Shimia isoporae: one gene and its partner. The protein of the gene in region 2 interacts with the protein of the main gene of each other region in a pairwise test. Links are inferred from orthologs where the notes say so. Each region holds a gene or a part of one and is shown on either strand. Other genes may lie near its edges.

Region 1 (6,044 bases), on a different replicon or contig from region 2:
CTGTCCAGCAAGATTGACTTGCCCGCGCCAGTTTCACCGGTCAGCACATTCAGGCCCGGCTGGAAGGCGAGCTCCAACCGGTCAATGATCAGCATGTCTCGAATATCAAGCGCGCGCAGCATCGTCAGCCAATCCGCAAGGCAAAGCCTTGCTGCCCCTTACAGCCACTTGCCCTTGAGCGTTTGGCGGTAAACCTGTTTCAACCAGCCGTCGCTTGCCGCCTCAAGTTCGAGGCCACGCCCGGTCAAAAGCTTGTAGCTGTCCTCGTACCAACTTGTGGCTTGGAAGTTGTGTCCAAGAATTGCACCAGCTGTCTGGGCTTCCGCTGTCAGACCAATGGACAAATAGGCTTCAACCAAACGATGCAGCGCCTCTGCCGTGTGCGTTGTGGTCTGGAAGTCCTCGACGACAACGCGGAAACGACTGATGGCCGCGCCGTAGTGATCCCGACGAAGATAATAGCGGCCGATTTCCATCTCTTTGGATGCCAAGTGGTCGAACGCTAGGTCAAATTTGAGAATTGAAGAACGAGCATATTCGGTGTCGGGGTAGATCTCGATCACTTTGCGCAACTCTTGCAGAGCCTGGAAAGTCAGCCCCTGATCGCGGCCGACTTCGTCGATCTGATCATAGTAACTAAGCGCAAGAAGATACTGCGCATAGGCCGCATCCTCCGACGCCGGGAAAAAGTCGATATACCGCTGAGCCGCCGCGCGACTTTCAGGATAGAGCTTCTCTTGGTGATAGCTGAAAGCCTGCATGATAATCGCACGCTCGGTCAGCTCCGAGTATGGATACAGACGTTCGATCTCCGAGAAATAGAACGCCGCATCCTCTCCGCGACCTCGACCAAGTTCCCATTCGCCGCGGCCATAGATCTGTTCAGCTGTGAATCCGTCAAGGGAGAAGTCGCCGCGTTTGACACGATCCGTTGTCGTATCTCCACACGCAGTGACCACCATCAAGGCAAGAATCGATCCGGCAATGCGAACGCGTGTCTTGATGCCTGCCATAGTGCTCAACCTCTTGATCTTCCTGACGGCAATTCCCCGCCCTAGGACAAGCTGTTAGCACAGAAAATTGCGGTGCAAAACGCCTTTGGCGTCATTTCGGGCACTTGGATCAGGCGACCGCGGGAATTTCACCGATATGCACACCCGCACCGGGCAAGCGGGCGGCCTGATCAGGCGCACAATCTTCGAAACACCAGGCATCAGGATCGGCAAACAATGTGCGCAGCAATTCGTTTGTCAGGGAGTGCCCAGCACGGAACCCCCGATAACGACCCAGAATCGGTGCGCCTGCCAGATACAGATCGCCAACTGCGTCCAGCATCTTGTGTCGCACCGGCTCATCGATGTGGCGGAGCCCGCCAGGGCTCAGAATTTTATCACCGTCAAATACGACAGCGTTTTCTTCGGGGTTCCCACCTAAAGCGAGACCGTTGGCCTGCATGGCTTCAACGTCTGCTTGCCGACAGAAAGTGCGGCTGTCGCTCAACTCACGAACGAAACTCCCGTTCGACAGCGTGATGCCCTTGGTCTGCTGACCAATTGCGGCATCTTCAAAGTCGATATGGAACTCCATTTGCATGTCCCGATCAGGGATCAGTTCGGCGCGCGCATCACCACGTGTCACCGAGATCGGCTTCAAAACGCGGATTGCGCGCACAGGCGCGTCCTGTTTTACAAGGCCGGCCCGCAGGAAAGCGCGTACAAAGTCTGCCGAGCTGCCATCCATGATTGGTACTTCGGAGGAGTCTATCTCGATCAGTGCATTGTGAATACCGCACCCCGCCAGAGCAGCCATAACGTGCTCGATCGTACCAACGGAAACGCCAGCGCTGTTCACAATGCGGGTACACAAGGCGGTTTGCTCAACGGCGTCCCAGCGGGCTGGAACCAATGCATCCTTGCCAATCACATCAATCCGCTTGAACCAGATACCAAAATTCGCTGATGCCGGCTGCACAGTCATGCGCACTGGCTGCCCCGAATGAAGGCCGGTTCCATTAAATGTGACGTTTGTTTTAAGCGTGGCTTGCACAGGTTGCCCCTAAGTGACGCGGCACACCCCAGTTGGCCGCATCATTGAGGTAAAAGGTCAGCGCTGTCACCTCAACTCAATCTTTGTAACGCTCTGAAACATGGCTGAAACAAATCGGCAGAAGATCGCCAATTGCCTCCTAAACACCTATAAAACAATGAAAAAAGCCGCCCCGATTGGGAGCGGCTTTTGACGAAATATTTTTGAGATTAGTTAGCCTGGCGACGCAAGAATGCCGGAATCTCGATCCGCTCCTGCTCTGCGTCAGCCTGCTGAGCGGGTTCCGCGGACTGAACCGTGGGCTGTACAGAAGGCTGCACACGCGGTTGTTGCGCGGCGCGTGGCGCTTGGGCTTCCGCCTGTTGATTACCCGCCATGCGGTTGAACAGGTTGTTGATACCGAAGCGCGGACGTTCGTCACCTTCAGGAGCCTCGGTCGCTGCCGGTTCCGCCGGACGGGCCGGGGCAGCCGGCGCTTTTTCGACAGCTGCCTGCAGACGCGCCATCAGTTGCGGCGTCGGCGTTCCCGGCGCGGGGCGCTGCGGGGCAACAAACTCTTCGGTCTCTTCCGCCTGCATCACTGCAGGCTCGGCTGGAGCTGGCTGGTAAGCCGGTGCAGGAACATCGTCACCACCTGCTGTGGTCGCATCGAAGACAGGTGCCGAAGGCGCCTCTTCTTCGAAGATGTGCTCCATCTGGTCTTCCGCAGCCGCTGTTTGCGGATCAAGTGTGTCGAATAGACCCGGTTCGCCCGCCACGACCGGTGTCTCGTTGGCTTCCGCGGTCATCGGTGTCGCAGCCGTTACAGTCGGCGCAACCGGAGTTTCTGTTGCGGGAACGGCAACCTCTGCTGTCGGCAGTGGCGCCGCCATACTACGGCGGGGAAGCGGCATCGGGCTTGTGCTTTCCGATGCATCAATTCCGGTTGCAACAACCGAGACGCGCATACCGCCTTCAAGAGAGCCGTCCATCGTAGAGCCCACGATGATGTTGGCGTCTTCGTCGACCTCTTGACGAATGCGGTTGGCCGCTTCGTCCAGTTCGAACAGTGTCAGATCGTGGCCACCCGTGATGTTGATAAGCACACCCTTCGCGCCCCGCAGCGAAATCTCGTCCAGCAGCGGGTTTGCGATCGCTTTCTCGGCAGCCTGAATGGCACGGTTCTCACCTTCAGCCTCACCGGTCCCCATCATCGCTTTGCCCATCTCGTCCATTACGGCGCGAACGTCCGCGAAGTCGAGGTTGATCAAGCCAGGACGCACCATAAGGTCCGTTACACCCTTTACGCCTTGATACAGAACATCGTCTGCCATCGAGAAGGCTTCGGTAAAGGTGGTCTTTTCATTCGCAAGACGGAACAGGTTCTGGTTCGGAATAATGATCAGCGTGTCGACCATCTTCTGAAGCTGTTCGACACCCTCTTCAGCCTGCCGCATACGCTTAGCGCCTTCGAACTGGAACGGCTTGGTAACAACGCCCACCGTCAAAACGCCCAGTTCACGGGCAGCCTGTGCAATAATCGGCGCAGCGCCAGTACCGGTGCCGCCCCCCATACCCGCAGTGATAAAGCACATGTGCGCGCCCGCGAGGTGATCTACGATCTGCTCGATGCTTTCCTCTGCAGCGGCAGAGCCCACCGATGGGCGCGCGCCTGCGCCAAGCCCTTCGGTTACCTTCACGCCAAGCTGCACGCGCTTGTCGGCGTCGCTTTGCTGGAGCGCCTGAGCGTCGGTGTTGGCAACGACGAATTCGACGCCTTCGAGCTCTTTGGCGATCATATTGTTGACCGCGTTACCACCAGCACCGCCAACACCAAAAACGGTGATACGGGGTTTCAGATCACCCTCATCGGGCATCGTCAGATTCAAAGCCATAGAACTGTCCGCCTGTTTTGTTTCTCTCCCCGCTTACGCCGGGAATTATTCTGCCTTCTCAACAGGTATTATTACCCACGCTTTCAGGAATCGTCATCCCCAAAAGCACGAAAGACCACAAAATATAGCCAAAAAAGCCATGAAATCCGCGGCATTTCGCTCAAATGCATAGATTTTGCGGGTTTTCAAAAATCCCCCACAAACACGAGAAATACTCCCGTCGGAAACACCCAAACGGAGAGACTCACATCGCACTATTGGAGGCCACTGCTCGGCCTGCTTGCCCGCACTTATACACGGTTATCCACAAGCTTATCCCAAGGCCAATCAGCCGTCACCCCCGAAAATGACGTCTCACCAATTGTCCTTGAACCATTTCACTGCACGCTTGAGTGACCGAACCGGATAGCGCTCCACAGGCAAGTCGAAGTCCCACCACTCATCCTGCGGGTGCGTCGCAAACAGACACATTCCGACTGCACTGGCAAAAGCAGGACCCGTGGCCGCCTGCGGCAAGCCGTGCACACGCATCGGACGCCCCAGCCGGACTTGCTGCCCAAGAATTTTGGAGGCGAGCCCATCCAGACCAGGAATCTGGCTCCCGCCACCTGTCAGGACGATCTGCTGGCTGGGCAGATGCTCGAAACCGGCAATGTCCAGTCGGGTACGAACTTCCTCAAGAATTTCCTCAACGCGCGGCCGCATGATCCCGATCAATTCAGCGCGGCTTACTGTACGTCGGTCATGCTCCCAATCACCCGTGTCGCCCTCAAGCTCGATCATTTCGCGGTCATCCATGCCCGTGGCGTGAACGCCGCCGTAAAATGTCTTGATCCGCTCGGCGTTGGCAGTCGGCACCTGGAGTCCCATCGAGATGTCGCTGGTGACATGCTCTCCCCCCATACGAACAGTGTCCGCATAGATCATGTGCTTCTTCATAAAAATGGAAAGGCTGGTTGCTCCACCACCCATGTCGATACACGCCGCGCCAAGCTCCTGCTCGTCTTCGACCAGAGCCGACATGCCGGACACATAGGCCGAACTTGCGATCCCTGCGAGCTCAAGGTCACAGCGCTTTACGCAATAGGCGAGGTTCTGAATAGCAACCTCGTCTACAGTCAGCATATGCATGTCCGTCGTTAGAGTTTGCCCAACTTGCCCGCGTGGATCACCAAGGCCCGAACGATGGTCCAAAGCAAAGTTCACCGGCTGTGCATGCAAGACTTCACGCCCTGCGCCATAGTCTGGAACGTCGCATGCCGCCAGTACACGCGCCACATCCTGCTCTGAAACAACTTCAGCTTCCACATCAACGCTGCCATCCAGCCCGTAGGACCGCGGCTCGGCTCCCGAGAAGCAGGCAATCACGTGATCAACACGGATTTTCGCCATCTTTTGGGCAGCCTGAATTGCAGTTCGGATTGCGCGCTCTGTTTCCTGCATTGCGCTGATCTCGCCAAATCGCACTCCGCGCGACCTTGTCGTCGCCGCACCAATCACGCGAAACCCGCTTTGCCCGGCCATCGATCCGATGCCGTCAGCCGCATTCAACCGGTCTGTGCCGTCAAATCGCAGAACCAGACAGGCGATCTTGGAACTACCCACATCCAGAACCGCAACCACGCCCCTTTGCATCGCCGCTTTGCGCATGTTGCGCATGGCCCGTTGGGATTCGTAAAGCTCTGTCATCTCAATTATTCCCTGCAGAGAGCTGGCTAATCCGCCACCATTCTTCTACCGCCGCCTGCGTCAGCCGGATTGTCGGCCGCGCAGCAAGGCGCATATCCACCACCACCAAATCACGCTCAAACATGTCATGAGCGCCGTTCAGAGCGATCACCCGTTCAAGAGCCTGCACGGCGCCTGTCTCGGGCAACAAAATGCGCTGCTTGCGATCCAGCACGAGATCCCAACGGCGCTGCCCAACGCGCACAAGGCCAATGACACGGTCTCCGAGCGGCTTAGCTGCCGCAAAAAGCTTCATGGCCTCGCCCACATGGCCGTCGCCGCCTTCGCCCGCGATCAACGGTTTTGAAGGGTGATCCAGCATGGCCACCATTGGCTGTGTGACATTGCCTTCGATGTCGACCAACGCGAGGCCCTGATGCGTACGCCAGAGGGCAA
Region 2 (5,940 bases):
TACAAAAAACATGCCGGATCCGACCATTCGGTGTCCTTCCCGAGCGGCGGGAAACCGGACTTCGTGGCGCAATGCTTTTGGAAGGCTCAAATCCTCCAGAGCCTTCAGCATTGGAGCATGCGGATTGTCGGTTAAAATAGGATACCAGAGCGCAACAATACCAACGTTCCACTTTCTGTGCAGTTTTGAGATGAACTTCGGGATGGCTGCATAGTCGGCTTTGATCTCATAACTAGGATCAATCAAAATGATACCACGACGCGGCGTTGGTGGACAAAGTGCTTGGGCCATCTCGAAGCCGTCCTGCTCATAGACACGGACCGAATGCATGGCCATCGCGTCTTTTAATGCACCGCATTCTCGCGGATGGAGCTCAGCAAGTTGTATCTTGTCGATGTCTCTCAATAGTGTCGATGCGATTGCGGGAGAGCCGGCATAGGTGGCGTCGCCATGTTGAACCCGCACCTGTTCGAGGGCCCGCGCATATGGATGATCCTTGTCGAACCAGTTGGAAACAGCTTCAATCCCAACCCTTGCTTCGCCTGTTTTCACGGCTTCTGGTGAGTCCAGTTGATAAACTCCCCGCCCCGAATGCGTTTCTAGATAGCTCAGCGGCTTGGGCTTTTGCGTCAGGTATTCTAACGCAGTCGCCATTAATGCGTGCTTGTGAACGTCAGCAAGATTCCCTGCGTGGAAGATGTGTTGATATGACAGCATACCGGCCATTCAATCAGATCAAATCAGGCGCCACAACGCGTTAACTAGATTGAGAGAACTTGCCGTAGTCTTGGGCGATCGAGCCAATTCACAGCTATGCACCGCTGACCCTATTGCCCGTTGAAATTAACGGGTTCATACCGTTCCAGACTACCACCACTCCCCAAAGAAAAGTTCGAGGACTTTAGACATGAAACTCAAAGCAACAGCCGCAGTCGCCGCCTTTTGTGCTCCAATTATCGCCGCAAGTTCAGCTTCGGCCCAGGAGATCACCTGGTACTATGGCGTTGATTTCGTCAGCGACTACATTTCCAGCGGTGTTACCAACTCCGATGGCAAAGCGGCCATCCAGCCTTGGGTCGAGGCCGAGATCGGCAACTTCTACTTCGGCACCTGGATGTCAAACGTGGACTTCGGCGCTGGCGATGACAACAGCTGGGAAACTGACCTCTATTTCGGCTACCGCAACTCGATCAACGATCAGTGGTCCTATGACATCGGTTACGCGCGCTATCTTTACGATGGTAACCTCGGCAACTGCTGCGGTGAAATCGTTGGCCAAGTCTTCTTCTCACCAACTTCGGCTCTCGATCTCACTGGCTACGTGGCATACGATCCAGAGTTCGAATTCTTCAACTACCGCGCCGAAGTTGGCTATGCGATCAACGACAATATCTCGCTTGAAGGCCAATACGGTCACTCTGAATCCCTCGACCATGACTACTGGCTCGTTGGCGGCTCCTATGCATTCAACGACTTTGCTGCTGCGAATGTGACCTACCACGGTACTGCAAACAGCGTCTTTGATGACGCAGGTTGGGTTGCGACCGTCAGCTTCGCGTTCTGATCATCATCGGATCAAAACACTAGCCGGGCAGCCTACGGGCTGACCGGCTTTGGCGGATTCATGCCGCCTTTTCGCAAGATTGCGCCTAAAACCGACCGCTTCCAACAAGTCACGTTGAACCCTTCGTCCCTTGAAACCATATGCGCGTTGAAACGCCATCACTCCCCAACGGAATATCAAGGAAGACGACCATGACCCTCCGCAAAACAGCCGCCATTGCAGCCCTTTGCGCACCGATGATCGCTGCCGGTGGTGCCCATGCCCAAGGCATTACCTGGAACTACGGTGTAGATTTCACATCCAACTACATTCTAGACGGCGTTAGCCAGTCAGACGGGCGGGCTGCAGTACAGCCTTGGGTCGAAGCCGAAATCGGCAAGTTCTATGTTGGTACATGGATGTCCAACGTAGATTTTGGTGCCGGCGACAACAACAAGTGGGAAACCGATCTCTATTTTGGCTATCGCACAGAACTCGGCAGCTCGTTCTTCTACGATGTCAGCTATGCGCACTACTTCTATGACCGTACTGGGTCCGACTACGGTGAGATCAAAAACGAGCTGACCTACTCCGCTTCGGACCGTGTCGATCTGACAGCCTATGTGGCCTACGATCCCGAGAACAAAAACTGGAACTATCGTGGCGAGATTGGCTTTGCCGTAAACGATGCGATCTCGCTTGACGCGCACTATGGTCACTCCGACTTCTACGACCACAAATATTGGCGTGTCGGTGGTACTTACGCCTTCAACGACATGGCAATGCTGAACATCTCCTACAATGGAAGCGAAACCAAAGATGAAGGATGGGCCGCCACTGTCGGCTTCGCATTCTGATCGACAAATCCGGTTGCGGCGGCCAAAGCGGGCGCCGCAACGTGGCGGAAACACGCCAAGGCCAGACACAAGGTCTTTTACAATGCCAAAAGGCTACATATAAGAGCACAGCCCGGACTTGGGAGAGTCGCGGGCTTCGTGAATTTGTGGGAAAGTAATCACATGCTGGGAAATCTGGGCGGGCTGTTCACCTCTGACATGGCCATCGATTTGGGAACCGCGAACACGCTGGTTTATGTCAAAGGCAAAGGCGTCATTCTCAGCGAGCCGTCAGTGGTCGCATACCATGTAAAAGATGGTGTGAAGAAGGTACTTGCCGTGGGCGAGGACGCAAAGCTTATGCTGGGCCGCACACCTGGTTCCATCGAAGCCATCCGACCTATGCGAGACGGCGTGATCGCTGACTTTGACACTGCGGAAGAGATGATCAAGCACTTCATTCGCAAAGTGCACAAACGCTCTACCTTCTCAAAGCCCAAAATCATTGTCTGCGTTCCCCACGGCGCGACACCGGTCGAAAAACGCGCGATCCGCCAGTCGGTTCTGTCTGCAGGCGCCCGGCGCGCCGGATTGATTGCGGAACCGATAGCTGCCGCGATCGGAGCAGGCATGCCGATCACAGACCCAACTGGCAACATGGTTGTCGATATTGGCGGCGGCACAACAGAAGTTGCGGTTCTTTCCTTGGGTGACATCGTGTACGCCCGTTCGGTACGCGTGGGTGGCGACAGGATGGACGAAGCGATCATCAACTACCTCCGCCGCCAGCAGAACCTACTGATCGGCGAGAGCACTGCCGAGCGCATCAAAACGTCGATCGGCACCGCACGTATGCCGGATGATGGCCGAGGAGCGTCGATGCAGATCCGCGGCCGCGATCTGTTGAATGGCGTACCGAAGGAAACCGAGATTTCGCAAGCGCAAGTGGCCGAGGCTCTCGCCGAGCCCGTGCAGCAAATCTGCGAAGCCGTAATGACCGCGCTGGAAGCCACACCGCCGGATCTGGCTGCTGACATTGTCGATCGTGGCGTCATGCTGACAGGTGGTGGAGCGCTGCTGGGTGAACTGGATCTCGCGCTGCGCGAACAGACCGGTTTGGCCGTATCCATCGCCGACGAGAGCCTGAACTGTGTGGCAATGGGCACCGGCAAGGCGCTGGAATACGAAAAACAACTGCGCCACGCGATCGACTACGACAGCTAAGGGTCTGACCCACATGTGAGTTTGGTCGGCGCGCCTCGGCGTGCTACACCTGTAACCACCATCTGATATCGGGGGCACGTTGGCACGGGATCGCAATCAGGGCGAAGACTTTTCTGGCCCGCTGAAGCGGTTGCTTCTCGGTGTGATCCTGCTGGTCCTGATTGGTGTTTTCATCGTCTGGCGTATCGACAGCCCCCGCGTGGAACGCTTCCGCGCGCAAATCACCGACGCTGTGGTTCCGAGCTTTGATTGGGCCATGTCGCCTGTGACCGGCGCAGTGAATTTGCTGCGCGATTTCCAAAGTTATCAGAGGATCGTCGAGCAAAACCGCGAGTTGCGACGCGAGCTTCAGCAAATGAAGGTCTGGAAAGAGGCCGCGCTCCAATTGGAGCAAGAAAATGCGCGACTTCTTGACTTGAACAATGTGCGGCTTGACCCTCGTCTTACATTCATCACCGGGGTCGTCCTTGCGGATAGCGGATCTCCATTCAGACAATCAGTTCTTCTGAATATCGGGCAACGTGACGGTATCGTTGATGGCTGGGCGGCAATGGATGGTGTTGGTCTCGTCGGCAGGATCTCCGGCGTGGGCAACAACTCGTCCCGCGTTTTGCTACTGACTGACAACTCGAGCCGCATTCCGGCGGTAATTCAGCAGTCTGGACAGGCTGCTTTGATAGTCGGAGACAACTCCGTTGCGCCTTTGATAGACTTTGTTGAGACACCGGATTTGGTCCGCCCGGGAGATCGGGTCGTGACCTCTGGAGATGGCGGCGTGTTTCCCGGCGGCCTCCTTATTGGGCAAGTTGCCGTTGACCCATCGGGGCGTTTGCGAGTGAGGCTGGCAGCCGACTACGAAAGGCTCGAGTTCTTGCGTGTCCTACGACACCACGGTCAGGAGCGCATAGATACCCACGGCAGCATCGTTCGACCAGATGGTCGCCCAGGCGGAGCGGGAGAGCGTGATGGCTGAAGGTGTCACATCCCGTGTTTGGGGAATGCGGATTCTGTTCGTGTTCCTGTGTCTGTCGATCATCTTTTTCAAGTTGATGCCCTTTAGCACTGCACCACAACTCTGGGCTGGTCCGAACTTGATGGTGGTTTTGTGCATGGCTTGGGCGGCCCGTCAGCCCGACTATACACCTGCGTGGCTGGTCGCCATTTTGTTTCTCCTTGAGGATTTCTTGCTGATGCGACCTCCAGGACTTGGTGCTTTTGTGATGGTTCTGGCCGTGGAAGTGCAACGCAAACGTGCCCCAACGATCCGAGACGCAACCTTTGTTTCGGAGTGGGCTACTGCGGCGGCTTTGATGGTGGCTATCGCGTTGGGCGCACGGCTTGTTTTAATGATGTTTTTTGTCGATCGACCCTCGCTGGGCCTGACGCTTATTCAAGCGATGATGAATGTAGCAGCCTACCCGTTGGTCGTTTTGTTGTCGCAAGTGTTTTTCGGCGTGCGCAGACAGGCGGCCCGTGACGGTCAGTTCGGAGCGGCGTCATGAGAAAGAACCCGCAAGAAAACGCTGAAACCCATGCCCGTGTGACACGCCGCGCCTTACTGCTCGGAGGAGCGCAGCTCGCGTTTATGGGCGGCCTCGGGCTTCGGATGCGCCAACTGCAACTCAACCAAGCCGACCAGTTTCGTCTGTTGGCCGAAGAAAACCGCATCAACATCCGACTGATACCTCCGGCACGTGGCGAGGTTTTTGATCGCAATGGGGTCGTGCTTGCCCGCAATGAGCCTGCCTATCGCATCACCCTCGTTCCAGAGGATGCAGGTGACGTGGACGCGGTAATAGGTCGCCTATCGTCTCTGATTGAACTCGATCCAGGAGAACTCGAGGCCGCCGCAACCGAAATGGAGCGTTCCCCGCCCTTCTTGCCGGTGACAATTGCTGATCGCATTTCGTGGGATGAACTTTCCCGAGTGGCCGTCAACACTCCCGCCCTTCCCGGTGTAACGCCGGAAGTGGGCTTATCCCGCTTCTACCCCTTGCGCGGCGACTTTGCTCATGTCGTCGGCTACGTCGGACCGGTGTCAGATTACGATTTGTCAAAAATCGAGAACCCAGATCAGTTGCTGCGCATTCCGCGGTTTCAAATCGGCAAGGTCGGACTCGAAGGAAAGCTCGAGACTTCCCTGCGAGGCAAGGCCGGCACAAAGCGTGTCGAAGTCAACGCAGTCGGACGCATCATGCGTGAGTTGGACAGACGGGAAGGCCAGCAGGGCGACGACGTCCAACTGACCATTGATCAGAGTTTGCAGAGCTATACGCAAGCCCGTCTTGGTGAAGAGAGTGCCGCCGCGATCGTTATGGATTGCCGGAATGGCGATCT

The links.
Region 1: the proteins of BXY66_RS19625 (region 2) and ftsZ interact in binary tests that used the Escherichia coli proteins (3 or more experiments, as listed by UniProt). The link is inferred for Shimia isoporae from one-to-one orthologs.

What each region holds. Positions count from the first base shown.
Region 1 is NZ_SMGR01000001.1:2,024,563-2,030,606, forward strand. The notes cover bases 1,589-4,476. They hold ftsZ (cell division protein FtsZ), read right to left. Parts: upstream 3,921-4,476; coding sequence 2,256-3,920; downstream 1,589-2,255. Other genes in these bases: lpxC (UDP-3-O-acyl-N-acetylglucosamine deacetylase), read right to left, coding at 1,589-2,046; ftsA (cell division protein FtsA), read right to left, coding at 4,275-4,476. Also shown: DNA repair protein RecN, read right to left, coding at 1-122; BXY66_RS09940 (outer membrane protein assembly factor BamD), read right to left, coding at 159-1,013; more of lpxC, read right to left, coding at 1,123-1,588; more of ftsA, read right to left, coding at 4,477-5,609; BXY66_RS09960 (cell division protein FtsQ/DivIB), read right to left, coding at 5,611-6,044. UniProt on the Escherichia coli protein: Essential cell division protein that forms a contractile ring structure (Z ring) at the future cell division site. The regulation of the ring assembly controls the timing and the location of cell division.
Region 2 is NZ_SMGR01000006.1:30,764-36,703, reverse strand. Bases 1,799-4,582 are described here. They hold BXY66_RS19625 (rod shape-determining protein), read left to right. Parts: upstream 1,799-2,562; coding sequence 2,563-3,603; downstream 3,604-4,582. Other genes in these bases: BXY66_RS19615 (ATP-binding protein), read left to right, coding at 4,569-4,582; mreC (rod shape-determining protein MreC), read left to right, coding at 3,683-4,576; BXY66_RS19630 (TorF family putative porin), read left to right, coding at 1,799-2,400. Also shown: 23S rRNA (adenine(2030)-N(6))-methyltransferase RlmJ, read right to left, coding at 1-717; BXY66_RS19635 (TorF family putative porin), read left to right, coding at 908-1,564; more of BXY66_RS19630, read left to right, coding at 1,756-1,798; more of BXY66_RS19615, read left to right, coding at 4,583-5,105; mrdA (penicillin-binding protein 2), read left to right, coding at 5,102-5,940. UniProt on the Escherichia coli protein: Forms membrane-associated dynamic filaments that are essential for cell shape determination. Acts by regulating cell wall synthesis and cell elongation, and thus cell shape.